2 regions of the Hydrogenovibrio crunogenus genome follow, and region 1 is predicted to be linked to the other one. Evidence: riboswitches for the same ligand, from Rfam matches in the RefSeq annotation. Region 1 holds a riboswitch; the other holds the start of a gene.
The links. Region 1 has a riboswitch for thiamine pyrophosphate ahead of GHNINEIG_RS10880 (TonB-dependent receptor). Riboswitches for the same ligand answer to the same signal wherever they lie in the genome.

Region 1 (8,188 bases):
TAATAGCCGTTAAAAATGGCCAGGCCTGGCCATTTTTTGAATCGTTTAGAAGTGAATTCGCAAGGTCGCGCCAAATTGACGCGGATCGCCTAAACGAATGTATTCTTGTACGCCATCGCCGTCATAATGGTCAAACTTGAAGCCTCGGGTGGCATAACGCTCATCGGTTAAGTTGTTCCCCCAAACATAGGTTTCCCAGTCTTTCGCTTCATATCCAATGCGGGCATTAATGATTTGATACGCCCCCGTTTTTCCATCGTTGACATTGTCAAAATAGTAACTGTCCATTCCTCGCACTTCGGTACGGGCAAAAAAACCGTTGGCAGCGCGATATTGTGTACCCAGGTGGAACTGATAGTTCGGGGCATGCGCTTGATCTCTGCCAGACATAGTAAAGTTGCTGTTTGCTGGCGTCCCTTCCACTTCGGTAAAGAGTAAGCCTAACGAACCGAACAGCTGCCAGGCATAAGTCGCTTGCCAGTCAAACGAGGTTTCCAGACCATAGTTTTGAGCCGCATCCAGATTTTCTTTATAGAAAATCCACTCTCCGGCACTGTCGTACGAATAACCGTCAAATTGTGGATTGTTTCGGTCCATATAAAAAACCGTGGTGGCGGTTTGCAAACGGTTATTCAGATAATTCGATTTTAACCCAACTTCATAATTTAATAAGGTTTCAGCATCATAAGTGACGTTGGTACTGGCACCACTACCTGCATTGAACCCGCCCGCTTTATAGCCTCGTGTAACTCCGGCAAAAGCCATATGGTTCGGGTTGTAACGATATTTGTAATGAATTGACCCTCCCCAAAGCGTTTCATCCGGTGAAAAATCATCGGTTAGGGTTTGGTCGGAATAGGTTTTTTTCGTTTGTTTGAAGGTTTGTCGATTATGTTCGACACGTAGCCCATAAGTCATTGTTTGCTTTGAGCTCACATGTTGGTCCAGCTGTGAGTAAACGGCCAGTTTTTGGTGGTTAAAGTCACTGTCAATCAACTCTGTTGAACCGGCGTAATAGTTATCAGAGTAGTTACTTTCATCCATATTGGAAGCATAAGCCCCTATTAACCAATCGGTTGAGTTATTAAAAATACGCGCTGATTCTTTCGATTGGAAGCGTAAGTCTTGTGACATATGACGACGGTGCTTTTGGTTTTCATAAAACTGTTCCGCTTTGGCCAGCCAGTCACCATCGTAATTATAAAGTGCGTCTGTGTTTGAGAGGCTGGTTGTGGAAATCACGTTGTAAGCCGTATTGCCTTCATAGGTCACTTTCATTGAAGCGGCATTCGACAATTGGTTGTCGTTTCCGGGTTGGTTAGAACGTGTGGTAAAGGTATTGTCGCGAGACCAAGCGTCATAGCCATCATTAAAATCGGCGTGTAGTAATGTTAAATCGACCGTGGTGTTCGCGGTAGCGAACATGCGCAACTTACCACGCAACGTCAACTCGTCTTTACCGTTAGTGTCTTTGCGGTTCAGGGTCTCATTTTGATAAAACCCATCACTTTGGTGTTTAAAAACCGCGATACGGTATTGTGTGGCCTCTTTCTTATCGCTCACTGGACCACTTGTCATGACGCCAAGTTCTTTATGGCCATACTGCCCAATGCTGGTTTCAACGAGGCTTTCGCGATAAGGGGTCGGATCGTTGCTTTGAATGTTAATCAGTCCGCCAATGGCACTTTGCCCATAACGCGTATTTTGAGGGCCGCGTAAGATTTCAACTTGTTGTACGTCAAATAAATTGCCAATGCCGCCCAGCCCACTGAAATCGATGTCATCAATAGCAAGCCCAACACTGGCATTTGGTGCGCCGGTATATTCGTCTCGCTCGCCCATGCCGCGTACTTGAATGTGTTTGACGCGTGCATTCTGATTTGAAACGTTAACGTTCGGGGCGCTTAATAGAACGTCATCTGTGTGGGTTGCGCCCGCATCTTGTAGTTCAGTAGAATCCATCACCGTGATGCTTACCGGCATATCTTCCGCTTGAGATTGTCTTAGGTCGGCCTCGACTTTAACCGGAGCCAATACAACGGTATCATCTGATAAGGCAAGTGGGCTATGCAATAAGCTCAATAATAAGGTTGGGGCTATGGAATAAGCAAAAGGCTTAAAGGGTGTTTTAGGAGTCATAATTCATTCCTTTTTAGTTAACCAAAAAGGACAGGGCAGGAATCGGTTCTTTGGAGAAAACAAAGTCGAGTTGCAGCCTGTTCCTACGCCAGTATTAACTGGATCAGGTTATAAGGGTTCCCAATTTAGGATCTCAGGCCGTATGGCCACCCCTCGGCGATAATTCAAAATACGATAAAGAGCCGGGATTATAAGGCAAAAACCTTCCAGACACAAAAACAACTTTAACTAATTGAAAAAATAAAGGATTTTTTAAGATTGTATAGAGACGGTTTGTATTAAAATAAAAAGAAGTGAATACGATATTCATTTTATTATTTTCGAAAGGAAATGCCATGGGTAATCAAAGCTTTGAAAAAAAGAATGCAATAAAACATGTATCCCGTTTGAAAGTGTTAAGTTTTGTGCTTTTTTTAAGCGTTTTTGCTGTCAATGCAATGGCGGATACTTCTCCTATCGTCACCGGTTGGGTCGAGAAAGTGGCGATTCCTGAATACAATTTGACGCTTAAAGCCAAAGTGGATTCCGGTGCGGACAGCTCTTCTTTACATGCGGTTTCGATTCATCGGTTTACTAAAAACAACCAGGCCTGGGTACAATTCAGAACACAAGATGGTATTGCGATCCAAAAGCCGGTTCTCCGGATTGTGCACATCAAAACGAAGACAAAAGGGACGCAAGCAAGGGAAGTCGTTGAGCTGCCAATTTGTTTGGCGGGGCAATTGACAACTGTACCGGTCAATCTTGTAGACCGAGGTCATTTTTCTTATCCAATGTTAATTGGGCGTTCTGCGATGGAAGGCAAGTTTTTGATCAACCCCAATCAGAAATTTTTAACAGAACCGAAATGCGGTTCCGTGAGTCGTAAAACGTCTTAAATGGATGGAATATCGTCATTATCGTAGGGGAGCGTGTCATCTCCATGAATGTCTTCGGCAAACGAACCAACACGTTCCTCAGCTAAGTCAGTACGGGCAAATTGGGCGATATGATATAACGCCTCACCTTCATTCACTAATGGCATGACCATTTGACCAATGACAATGCCACTGGCATTGGCGAAAATTTCAAACTCCTCCTCACCAAAGGGGTCGGAGACCACGCCTAATAAGGTTTTATCTTTTTGAACGCGATCACCATCGTTGACCAAAGAGCGGAAAATACCACTGTGTGGTGCACGAATCCAGTAACTTGATCGAGCAATCACAGGCTTTATCGGTGTTTTTTTAGAACGCCCTTTTGCAATCATGTCTAAAGATTTCATTACGTTCAAAATACCGTTCACGCCAGCACGAATACCAAATTCATCAAATCTGAGAGCTTCACCCGCTTCATACAACAGAATTGGAATGCCTTTCTTTACGGCTGAAACCCTTAAAGAGCCGGGTCGAAGTGCGGCATTCATCATTAAAGGTGCACCGAACGCCGTCGCCATTTCCAAGGTTTGAGGGTCTTCCAGGTCGGCACGAATTTGGGGTAAGTTGGTACGATTGATGGCGCCGGTATGCAAATCAATGCCATGTGAGCATTGCGCCACAATTTCTTTTAAAAATAAATTCGCCATGCGACCTGCCAAGGAGCCTTTTGAGGAGCCGGGAAAACTGCGGTTGAGGTCGCGCCGATCAGGCAAGTAGCGGCTCTGGTTAATGAATCCATATAAATTCACAATCGGCACCGCGATTAACGTGCCTTTTAAACGGTTGAGGGATTTGACTTTCATTAGACGTCGGATGATTTCGACGCCATTCAATTCATCACCGTGAATCGCAGCGCTGACAAACAATGTAGGCCCTTTTTGTTTGCCATTAATGACTTGTACCGGCATATTGAGTTCGCCGTGGGTATAGAGTTTGCCAACTTGTAAATCGACGGTCTTGCGTTCACCGGGGTGAATGGTTTCTGGCCCGATTTTAATTGGACGGTTTGCAATTTTTTTCATCAGGTGCGTTCCTAATAAACTCCGATTGGTTAGCCTTTACCACGGGTTTTGGTGTTATGCGGTTTAGCGTTTTTTTCAATAAACGCGATAATTTGACTCGCAATATCTTTTTGTGTGGCCGTTTCAATGCCCTCAATACCGGGGGAAGAGTTCACTTCCATTACCACGGGACCATGGTTAGAGCGGAGTAAATCGACACCACACACATTCAGTCCCATGATTTTGGCTGCCCTAACCGCCGTTGCACGCTCTTCTGGTGTGATTCTAACCAACGAAGCTGATCCGCCTTGATGTAGGTTTGAACGGAACTCTCCATCTTTTGCTTGGCGCTTCATGGAAGCCACAACCTTGCCACCAATGACGAAACAACGTAAGTCCGCGCCTCGGGCCTCTTTAATGAATTCTTGTACCAGAATGTTGGCTTTTAACCCGTTAAAAGCTTGGATAACCGATTCGGCAGCTGAATGCGTATCCGCTAACACCACGCCCACGCCTTGTGTGCCTTCAAGTAACTTAATCACAACAGGCGCGCCTCCAACGGTTTCCAGTAAGTCGTTAACATCATCAGGGGAATGGGCAAACCCTGTTACCGGAAGGCCGACACCACGTCGAGATAATAGCTGCAAGCTTCGAAGCTTATCGCGAGAACGAGAAATGGCTACGGATTCATTCAATGGGTAAACGCCCATCATTTCAAACTGTCTTAAAACCGCTGTCCCGTAGAATGTAATGGAGGCGCCGATTCTTGGAATAATCGCATCAAACCCGTCCAGAACTTCACCTTTATAGTGAACCTGTGGATGGTTAGACGAAATGTTCATGTAGCAGCGTAAAGCGTCAATGACTCTAACTTCATGACCACGTTCTTCAGCCGCCTCAATTAAACGACGGGTTGAGTAAAGTTTGGCATTACGGGATAAGATAGCGATTTTCATACGGATTTCTCTTTAAATTCTGTGTTTCAGTGAGGTGTTCATCTTGTTGAAATGCTTGAGGGAATTCAATCAAGTTAAATGACGCTTACCTACTACTCTAACTATAAGATATTTCTTGTCAAGGAGGTAAAAAAACACAAATTATTTGTGGTGTAACCGAGCGGTATGCCTTTAGTTTATGATGTAATTAGGGTATAAAGAGGGCGGCCTAGAAAAATGGCCGTTATAAAGCACATCTCCCTCATGATCAAGATGCAGTTCAGAACCTGATAGTCGGTTCAATATGATAAAAATGCCAGAGGTGAGCTCACTTACCCGAAAAAGAGATCGTTATGACTGTGAATGAAGAAACGCCATTCTCCTCAGAAGAAAAACTTGTCCAGCTCCAAGCCTTATTAACTCAGGAAGATCAAACAGCCGTTTGTGATTTTTTTGTTGATCTGCCCGATACCGAAATTGCTTTGTTATTAGAATCTTTTCCCGCAAGCGACCGGGAAAAGATTTGGGTATGTGTTCCCGAAGACTTGAAAGGCGAAGTGCTGGCTGAGGTTGGTGATGATGTCCGAAGCGCATTAATGTCTGAAATGGCTCTGTCTGATGTTTCTGAATTGACAAAAGACTTGGGCGCGCAAGACATTGCCGAAATCCTGGATACCGTGCATGAGTCAGTCAAAGAGGCGGTGATTGACAACTTGGATGACAGCACGCGCGAACAAGTTCAGGCCTTGCACGCTTATGACGATAATATGGTCGGTCGTTATATGGATCCGAGTACGGTAAATATCAAGCAAGATGTTACCTTGGAAACGGTGCAGCGCTATATTCGAATTAAGGGATTGTTGGACGAAACGACTCAGGAATTTATGGTCACGGACAAAGACAATCGTTTGGTGGGGTCTTTAGGGCTGGTTGATTTGGTTAAACAAAACCAAGAAGCAGAAGTCTCTGAATTCATGCATCAATCTGTGTCATTGTTGGATGAAATGAACGTTCATGATGCCGCAGTGATTCTACGGTCTAAAGAACTGCGTTTCGCTCCGGTTGTGAATCAAGAAGGCATTCTAGTTGGACAGTTGAATATCGATCATATTATGGAGATTACGCGTGAAGATGCTGATAACACCTTGCTGAGCATGTCCGGTGTCAGTGATGATGAAGAACTCTTTGCCCCGATTCTGTCCAGTGCCAAAAGTCGAGGAATTTGGTTAGGCATTAACCTGGCGACGGCTTTTTTAGCGGCCTATGTGATCGGACAATTTGAAGCGGTGTTATCTCAAGTGGTGGCGTTGGCCGTTCTGATGCCAGTCGTGGCGAGTATGGGCGGCATTGCCGGAAGTCAGACCCTGACCGTAATTATCCGCGGTTTGGCAATGGGTCAAGTTGGGGGGAATAACCGATGGTGGTTATTTAATAAGGAGTTATGGGTCGGAGCGTTAAACGGCTTGGTTTGGGCGCTCGTTGTTGGTGGTGTGGCTCAACTTTGGTTTGATAACTGGATGATGAGCCTGGTGATTACACTGGCCATTGTCATTAATATGACCGTAGCCAATGTGTCTGGTATCGCCATTCCTTTATTGTTGCGCCGAATGAAGATTGATCCTGCTTTATCTGGCGCAGTGATTTTGACGACAGTCACCGATGTGGTTGGGTTTATGTCTTTCCTAGGGCTTGCCACCCTGTTAATCTTGACTTAGATACAATCACCTAAAACCTGCTTTGCCTTATCAATCGATGACTTGATAGAAGCTTCATCGCCAGCCATTCCAGGCGCTTCGACAAGTGTGACGTCTTTAATTCCGATAAAGCCCAAAGCGGTCTTCAAATAAGGTGTCACGAAGTTCATCGCATCTAATGGCGCTTCTGTGTAATCTCCACCTGATGCCGCTACAACAATCGCTTTTTTTCCTTCTAATAATCCTTTTGGGCCTTTGTCCGTGTAAACAAATGTTTCACCGACGCGTAAACTGTGGTCTAAATAAGCTTTCAAAGTTGATGGAATGCCAAAATTATACATAGGGGTGCTGATTAGAATGACATCGGCGTTTTTCAACTGTTCGATATAATCAGTGGATAATGCCAGTTGTTGCGTTTGTTCATCAGAGCGCTTTTCAGCAGGGGTAAACATCGCGCCAATCGTCGCTTCGGATAAATGCGGTGGCGGTGTCTGGCTTAAATCAAGTGTTTGAAACGTATCGGTCGGGTGTTTTTCTAACCATTGGGTTTGAAAAAAATCGGCCAATGCTTTCGAATGAGACCCGTTTGATAACGCGCTGCTGTCAATTCGTAATACCGTTGCCATGTCGCTTTCCTTTTGAATATCAATTAAATTATCACTAGTGTAAAAAATTTAAGTGTTCTTAAAAAGCAAGGAAATAGCAAAAAACTATTGCGATTTTAGCAACAATAACGGGGAAAATAGGCAGGGGCGTCATAGCGTGTTTAAACACTGAGTGAACACGCTATGGCAAAAAGGCTTTTTATTTTAAAGCGGAAAGAATCGATTTCTCAACCGTATCGATCGGTTGCGTTCCGTCGACTTGAATATACTTCAATTGGTCGTTTTTCTCAGCTTCTGTTTTGTAATAGCCGATTAATGGGGCCGTTTGTTCATGGTAGACTTTTAAACGATCCAAGACCACTTCGGCTTTATCATCTTCTCGTTGAATCAGATCATCCCCAGTTTCATTGTCTTTATTTTCCACTTTTGGTGGGTTATAAGTGATGTGATAAGTACGACCAGATGCTGGGTGGACGCGACGACCTGCCATACGGTTAACGATTTCAGAATCAGGGACATCAATTTCAATGACGGCATCAATCTCAACGCCTGCCGCTTTCAGCGCATCTGCCTGTGGTACCGTTCTTGGGAAGCCATCTAATAAGAATCCATTGGCACAGTCAGGTTCTGCAATACGGTCTTTAACAAGGCCGATAATGATTTCATCCGTAACCAATTTACCGGCATCCATAAATTCTTTGGCCATTTTTCCCATGGGGGTTTGTGCTTTGATTGCTGCGCGCAACATATCCCCAGTAGAGATTTGAGGAATGTCGAATTCTTTGGTTAAGAATTGTGCTTGCGTTCCTTTGCCGGCACCCGGGGCACCTAACAGAATAAATTTCATAGTCAGTTCTCGCTAAGTTCTTGTTTTAAAATTAAATCAGACGGTTCATA
Region 2 (8,188 bases), 320 kb from region 1:
TTTTGGCGACAACACGGATGGCATTGGCTTAGTGACCGACATCGAAGAAAATGCCAATCGCCCATTTAAAGACCAAAAGGTTTTAATACTAGGAGCAGGCGGCGCTGTACAGGGTATTTTGCAGCCATTACTGGAAAAGCAACCAGGCCTGGTCCACATTGCCAATCGCACAGCCAAGCGAGCAGAAGTGCTTGGGAAACGATTCGAAACCCTCTCTCCAATTACCAGCAGCGACTGGGAGAGCATTCCTGACGAGACTTATGACATTATCATCAACGGCACTTCGGCCAGCTTGGAAGGCAAACTCCCTCCCATTAATTCGAATATTTTGGGACAGGACAGCCTCGTTTATGACATGATGTATGGCGCTGAGCCGACCGTTTTCATGCAATGGGCACAACAGCACCAACCTTCCTGCCAAACCAGAGATGGATTGGGAATGCTGGTTGGGCAAGCAGCCGAAGCTTTCTATATTTGGCGAGGCGTGCGTCCACAAACGCAGAGCGTGATTGATGAAGTGCGTCGCTTAATTCAAGCCTGAACCCATTGAAACTGATGGTGCAGAATACCTTAGTGTGCTGCACCTGCACAGTTCATATAGGGGCAGAATTCCACTTCCGACATCGGTCGAGCAAGCAAATAGCCTTGTAACACATCACAACCGATTTCAGTCAGTAAAGCTCTTTGAGCTTCGGTTTCTACCCCTTCAGCTACCACGGTCAAATCCATAATATGCGCCATCTGAATAATCTCTGCCACCAATGCTTTTTCTTGTTCATTATCTGCCATATTTTGCACAAACGACTTATCCACCTTCAAGATATCAATACACCCTTCTCGCAAAACAGCAAAGGCCGAATACCCGGTACCAAAATCATCCAGCGCAATACTCACACCCAAGGCCCGTAATTCACTGAGCACATTGATTGCATATTCATTCCCGCCAATAAACAACGACTCGGTCACTTCAATTTTTAATAATTTAGCGGGTAACTCGTATTGTTCCAACAATGATTTCACTTTTTGGACAAACCCAATTTCTGATAATTGATATGGCGAGGCATTCACTGAAAAATACACATCCTTATAAGGACAAAATTCAGATAATTTTTTTGCCGTGATAATAGCCTGTTCTAGAATGGTTTCACCTAGCTTCCCAATCAAATTAATGTCTTCTGCAATGGAAATAAACTCCTCTGGAGAAACCCAACCGAGCTCTTCATCATGCCACCTAGCGAGACATTCTACACCGACCAGGTCTCCCGTCTGGGTCGAAAACATCGGCTGATAAAAAGGCACAATTTTTTTCTCTTCCACCGCCGTGCGTATCCGGTTTTCAATCACGAGTAAACGTTGGTGGTAGTGATCCACTTGCCCCGAATAGCGTAGACAATAAACGCCTTGGCGCTGTTTTGCCATATGCATGGCTACATCGGCAAATCGCAATAGACTCTCAACATCCTGACCATCTTCCGGTGCGTACACCCAACCAAAGCTGGCCGAGATATGCAGATTTAACCCATTTAAATGCATCGGATGCTCCACCACTTTTAAAAAGTCGCGAATCATTTGTTCCACATCCTGCTCCACACGGATTCCAGGAATGATAAACACAAATTCATCACCACCGAATCTTGAAAGCATCGCGCCTTGCGGCAACACCAGCTCAAACCGATCTTTGATTTTCTGCAACATCAAATCACCGACCGAGTGCCCTAGAGAATCGTTGATGGTTTTAAAGCGGTCCAAGTCCATCATAATCAACACAAACGGATAAGTCGCATCGAGCATTCTTTGTGCTTCATAGCTCAAATTTCGGCGGTTAGGCAAACCGGTCAACGCATCTTTTAAAGCCAATTCTTTCATGGCTTCCGTTTGACTGACCTGATCGGTAATGTCGGTATTGGTGGAACTGACGGCAATCAATTTATCTTTTTCATAAATTGGGCGGGACACATGACGGATCCAAATCAACCCTTTATGTTTGGTGGTTAAACGGACATCAATAGGGTCAGGTGAATGGCCTTCGGCAATGCTCCGTTCATACGCCAGCCACTTTGGGAAGTCATCTTCATATACCAGGTCCGAAAATAAGTTTGGCATACTGTAAAAAGTGGAAACATCATAACCCGTTAGCTTTAAGACAGAAGGAGAGATAAAACGATAACTTCGATCAAGATTTTGAAAATAAGATACTTCTTCAGCCATTTCAACAATGGAAGAGAACTCCATTTGTTTCGCTTCAATGCGATCTCGGAGGATTCGGTATTTCGCAACCAAGAAGCCAACCAGCAAGCCTACGACACTAGGCACAATTAAAAGCTTGGGCGCAAAATTTTCATAAACCAAAAAGAACTGAATATTCGCCAACCCAATAACCAATAACCAAGCACCGAACATATAGCTTAAATAAACCTGCCAATGACACTTCGGCGTTTTAAATAGTTGAGTCACGTTCTTCAATCGCATTCTGTTTTAAATCTCTTCAACCGATTGTTGAAAATCGTTTTTCAGTTTAACGTAATGCTCAGCCGAATATTTAAAGAAGGCCTTCTCGTCATCCGTTAACGGTCTTAATTGCTTCACAGGAGACCCAACATATAAATAGCCTGATTCCAGGACTTTTCCAGCAGGCACTAGACTGTTCGCCCCCACCAAGACATGCTTTTGCACAACAGCATTATCCAATACGACAGATCCCATCCCAATAAGACATTCATCTTCAATCACACAGCCGTGAAGCACCACATTGTGACCAATCGTGACATCCGCACCCACAATGCACTGCGATCCCTTGGTCATAGGAGAGTCGTGGGTTGTATGACAAACAGTGCCATCCTGAATATTACTGCGGGCACCGATTTTAATCGCGTTTACATCCCCTCTTAGCGTGGCATTTGGCCAAACGCCGACATCTTCTGCTAATTGACATTGACCAATGACGACAGCAGAAGAATCCACCCAAGCCGTTTTTTCGATTTCCGGCGTAAAGTCTTTATAACGACGAATCGACATTCTTTTTAACCCCTTATTGCGCTAATTTGTGCAGTTAAGCATGTTACGCATTAGTTCTCATTAAAATAATACTATACCTTTTTTGTCGGACTTTAAAACCCTATCAACACATCAAATGACATTTGTTCAAACCTTCTACCGACCGACACCTTTAAAAATCCATGTAAAATCAAAGGGTTTTTACCAGCTAACTTTCATCATCCCCTTTGTTATAACGTTTTTTTATCCCTGCGCTTATTTTTTGATTTGTGAATTCTTGTCAAGAATTACTATGATGATACTAAAAGCACTCAAGACAATGATTAAGGAAACACCGTGACCACACATGTTAAAAATGAAAAACGCCAACACATTCGCATTCCCGCTAACCGCCCAGTGGTAATGGTCATCAACGATGCCAGTATCTTTGCCACCATGACAGATTTTTCAAAACATGGTATTGGCTTTATCACACAAGCCGATGTAACGCGAGGCGACACAGTTGAAGTGCACTTCGATATTTCATACAAAAAAGGGTTTCATGCTTTTCAGTTTAAAGCCACCGTCAAGCATTGTTTAAAGATAGAAGACAAACGCCATGTAGGCGTGCGTTTAAAAATTGATGAAAACCAATATACGGCTTTATTTGATGAGATTTATGCGGCCTGACGACTTAGAAAGCGATTGATTGAGCCAGGCCTGGCTATTTTTAAAACGGAATCACCGGCCAAAAAGGCCCTGATGCACCAATCACCACCGCAATGACCCCCAGCATCAGATTAATGGCAATCACTGGTCGCATTCTCGTATTCATTATATGCCCGGCTTCCGCAAACTCATACTGTGCCATCCGTATTTTGAATTTAGCAAACGGCCAGAAAAACAACCATGTAAACAAACCAACCATCACCCAGCCAATCCATTCCATCAACTGTAGATATAACGGAGCCTGTTCAATCGGCCCGAGACGCGTTAACCAATCCCAATACCCTGAAATCACTAATACGAAGATGAAAAACCAAACCCAGCCAAAAAAACGTCGAAAAACTTTTTCCCACAAAATAAGGCGTTCTCTTGATTCTAAAGAAGCCGCTGCGGGCCTTAAAACACGATATGCAAAGAACATTCCGCCAACCCAAATCACTGCGGCAATCGCATGCAAAGAGCTCAAGATCATCGTTTCCCAGTTCATGTCTTTCCTTTCTAAAATGTTTCATATGATTAAACCCTAAGCGCTTTGCAAAATCAAACCCATCTATCAAAGCAAACTACAAATGAATACAAGCAATTGATTCAATTGAACTTTTTTATTTAATCGGTTTTTAGTTTTGCTTCTGTTACAATATCTTCCATCTCTCGGGGTGCACACCAAAGTGCTGAGACGACTAAGTGGAAACCAATTTCCCGGCTGTCGGGCCCGTTGAACTTGATCTGGTTAAAGCCAGCGTAGGGAAGAGAAGATTCTAAGGAAACACACTCCGATTGTTTTCTGTAGATTGCTTTTAAATACCTTTGAGCGAGAAGATTTTTTAGTAAAAGTCTTTCGCATCAAGTAGAGACAGGGACTTTAAAAGCAATCATCACGTCCCTTTTTCTACTTTTCAACGGTATGACAAGTGCATGATCTTAATGACTAAGATTTTGCCCATCTTTTTACGCTGTTTTTTTCATCCTTTGAACGAACGAAAAGTGAGAAAAACATGAGTACTTTTAAAAATGCGCTCCCCGCTTCAAATGACATCCTGACCCGTGACCCGTTACCGGCTTCCCATAAAACTTATATTTCTGGTGAAATTCACCCGGAAATCAAAGTACCGATGCGAGCCATTACCTTAACAAACGATGAGATCGTAACCGTTTACGATACTTCAGGCCCTTATACCGACCCAAATATAGAAATTGATGTGGCGCAGGGCATTCCAGCAATCCGCAAAGATTGGATTGCCAACCGTGGCGACGTGGAAGCCTACGAAGGCCGCATTATCGATCCAAAAGACAATGGTTATAAAAACCGCACGCAAATGGAAACCGCCATTGCCGGCGCTTCAAGCTTAATGCGTCAACCAATAAAAGCAAAACCTGGACATAACGTGACCCAACTGCACTATGCGCGTCAAGGCATTGTCACACCTGAAATGGAGTTTATTGCTATCCGCGAAAACCAACGCCGCGACATGACCCGTCGTTATCTCAATGACCCTGAACGCGAAGCCCGCTTAAAAGGCGAAAATTTCGGCGCCAATTTACTAGAAGACATCACCCCTGAATTTGTTCGGAAAGAAGTAGCCGAAGGCCGTGCCGTCATTCCAGCCAACGTCAATCACCCGGAATCTGAGCCGATGATTATCGGTCGCAACTTTCTGGTAAAAGTAAATGCCAATATCGGAAATTCCGCCACCACATCTTCCATTGGCGAAGAAGTTGAAAAAATGGTTTGGGCTACGCGTTGGGGCGCCGATACCGTCATGGACTTATCTACTGGACAAAACATTCACACCACTCGTGACTGGATTTTACGCAATGCGCCTGTGCCCATTGGCACCGTACCGATTTATCAGGCTTTGGAAAAGGTCAATGGGGTTGCTGAAGACCTAACCTGGGAAATATTCCGAGACACCTTGATTGAACAAGCGGAACAAGGAGTCGATTACTTCACCATCCATGCCGGTGTGCTTTTACGCTACGTTCCGATGACAGCGAAACGCGTCACCGGTATTGTGTCTCGAGGCGGCTCGATTATGGCGAAATGGTGTATTGCCCACCACAAGGAAAACTTCTTATACACCCACTTTGAAGATATCTGTGAAATTTTAAAGCAATATGACGTGTCTTTCTCATTAGGCGACGGACTTCGTCCAGGATCTGTCGCAGATGCCAACGACGAAGCACAAATTTCTGAACTCAAAACCCTAGGTGAGCTGACTCAAATAGCCTGGAAACATGACGTTCAAGTCATCATTGAAGGGCCTGGGCATGTACCGATGCATATGATCAAAGAGAACATGGACAAACAATTGGAATATTGTCATGAAGCGCCTTTTTACACGTTAGGCCCTTTAACAACGGACATCGCCCCTGGTTATGACCATATCACCTCAGGGATTGGCGCGGCCATGATCGGTTGGTTTGGAACCGCCATGCTGTGTTATGTGACACCCAAAGAACACCTTGGCTTGCCTAACCGAGATGATGTGAAAGAAGGGCTGATCACCTACAAACTGGCTGCTCATGCGGCAGACATTGCTAAAGGCCATCCAGGTGCACGATCAAGAGACGATGCGCTCAGTCAGGCCCGCTTTGAATTCCGTTGGGAAGATCAGTTCAACCTAGGACTAGACCCTGAAAAGGCGCGTGCATTCCATGATGAAACCTTACCGAGAGATTCGGCTAAAGTGGCGCATTTCTGTTCAATGTGTGGTCCAAAATTCTGTTCGATGAAAATCTCACAGGAAGTGCGTGACTATGCGGACAAGCAAGGATTATCGACTGAAGATGCCGTTAATAAAGGGATGGAAGAAATGTCTCAAACCTTTAAAAACCAAGGCAGTGAAGTATACGTTAACGTCGAAGATATCACCAAAACAGGTTCTTAATCTCGATTATTCAGATCGTTGCGGCGCTTATTGTCGCAACGCGAGGAGTTGATTATGACAACACACACCATCGGCATTGCCGGGGCAGGACTTGTCGGTCGTATTTTAGCGTTGAACTTAGTCAAATCAGGTCACAAAGTAACCTTATTTGAAAAAGATTCGTATGCGTCTGAAAATGCGGCCGGGTTGGTGGCTGCAGGCATGTTGGCGCCTTTTGCCGAACTTGAAACGGCCGAGTCCGCCATATTTGATGCCGGCCTGCGATCCATTCAGCTTTGGCCTGACCTGTTGACACAGATAAAGATTCCGCAGGCGTTTCAAAAACAGGGCAGCTTAATCACGGCTCATCGATCGGACATGCCTGAGTTAATGCACTTTATTACCCAATTACAGTCAAAAATTCCAGCTGCCGCCTCGATAGAGACATTGGATCAAACAGGAATTGCGGCTTTGGAACCGGATCTCGCTCAGCACAGAAAAGCATTTTTTCTGCCGACGGAAGCGCAAGTCAATGCGCAGCAGTTCATGGAAAAAAGCACGCTTTTCTTACAGGAACACCCCTCTGTTCAATGGAAAACTCATCAAGTTGTGTCCCGAGTATCGGACGGTCAAATCGAAACCAATGAAACCTGTGTTGATTTCGATTGGGTCTTTGATGCCCGAGGCTTGGGCGCTAAGCCCGATATTGCCGATCTTCGTGGTGTCAGAGGGGAGGTTTTTTGGCTCGACGCACCGGATGTATCCCTTTCTCGACCGGTGCGTTTAATGCACCCGCGTTATCGAATTTACATTGTGCCACGTCCCAACCATCGTTATGTGGTGGGCGCCACTGAAATTGAAAGCGAAGATCAAAGTGACATGTCTGTGCGCTCCAGTTTGGAGTTGCTTTCAGCCGTTTACAGCGTACATTCCGGGTTTGGAGAAGCGCGCATTGTGAAAATGCTCACTAACTGTCGCCCGGCATTAAAAGATAATTTACCGCGAATCCTGCATGAAAATAAAACCACCCGTATTAATGGCTTATATCGCCATGGCTATCTATTAGCCCCTGCCGTGGTTGAACAAGCTTTAAACGAAATCCCTTTCATGTCTGATTCTGCGGCTTAGCCTTACTTACAAGGAAAGACACATGACCACCATTACTGTTCAGATCAATGATGAGATAAAGGCCATTCCGGCCTCGTTGTCTTTGACCGATCTGTTAATTCATTTGGGCTATCAGGAACACAATTTTGCAGTTGCCATCAATGAAGCTTTCGTCCCCCGCAGTCAGTATAAAAACACATGCGTACAAGCCGATGATCGCATCGAAATTGTCGCACCCATGCAAGGAGGTTAAATGAACCAGATGTCTGAACATTCTCAAAAATCGTCTCCCATGTCATGGACGGTGGGCGGAAAAACTCTGAATAGCCGTTTATTAATTGGCTCGGCCCTTTACTCCTCTCCTCAAGCCATGCAAGGAGCGATTGAAGCCTCTGGTGCTGAAATTGTCACTGTCTCATTACGTCGGCAATCAGCAGGAGATCAAGCCGGAAAAACGTTTTGGAACATGATCAAGTCTTTAAACTGCCATGTTCTGCCCAATACGGCAGGTTGTC

Region 2: linked by a shared signal. The riboswitch ahead of thiC (phosphomethylpyrimidine synthase ThiC) and the one ahead of GHNINEIG_RS10880 (TonB-dependent receptor) in region 1 are both predicted to bind thiamine pyrophosphate.

What each region holds. Positions count from the first base shown of each region.
Region 1 covers NZ_CP032096.1:2,291,479-2,299,666, reverse strand. Annotated here, with positions in the region: gene GHNINEIG_RS10880 (TonB-dependent receptor) at 46-2,139, opposite strand; TPP riboswitch at 2,202-2,303, opposite strand; gene GHNINEIG_RS10875 (ATP-dependent zinc protease family protein) at 2,475-3,017, shown strand; gene GHNINEIG_RS10870 (succinylglutamate desuccinylase/aspartoacylase family protein) at 3,014-4,078, opposite strand; gene rimK (30S ribosomal protein S6--L-glutamate ligase) at 4,108-5,013, opposite strand; gene mgtE (magnesium transporter) at 5,346-6,707, shown strand; gene GHNINEIG_RS10855 (FMN-dependent NADH-azoreductase) at 6,704-7,312, opposite strand; gene adk (adenylate kinase) at 7,491-8,138, opposite strand.
Region 2 covers NZ_CP032096.1:160,476-168,663, reverse strand. Annotated here, with positions in the region: gene aroE (shikimate dehydrogenase) at 1-541, shown strand, start outside; gene GHNINEIG_RS00705 (putative bifunctional diguanylate cyclase/phosphodiesterase) at 571-2,469, opposite strand; gene GHNINEIG_RS00700 (gamma carbonic anhydrase family protein) at 2,476-3,015, opposite strand; gene GHNINEIG_RS00695 (PilZ domain-containing protein) at 3,331-3,663, shown strand; gene GHNINEIG_RS00690 (CopD family protein) at 3,704-4,186, opposite strand; TPP riboswitch at 4,342-4,464, shown strand; gene thiC (phosphomethylpyrimidine synthase ThiC) at 4,695-6,587, shown strand; gene GHNINEIG_RS00680 (FAD-dependent oxidoreductase) at 6,642-7,694, shown strand; gene thiS (sulfur carrier protein ThiS) at 7,717-7,926, shown strand; gene GHNINEIG_RS00670 (thiazole synthase) at 7,927-8,188, shown strand, end outside.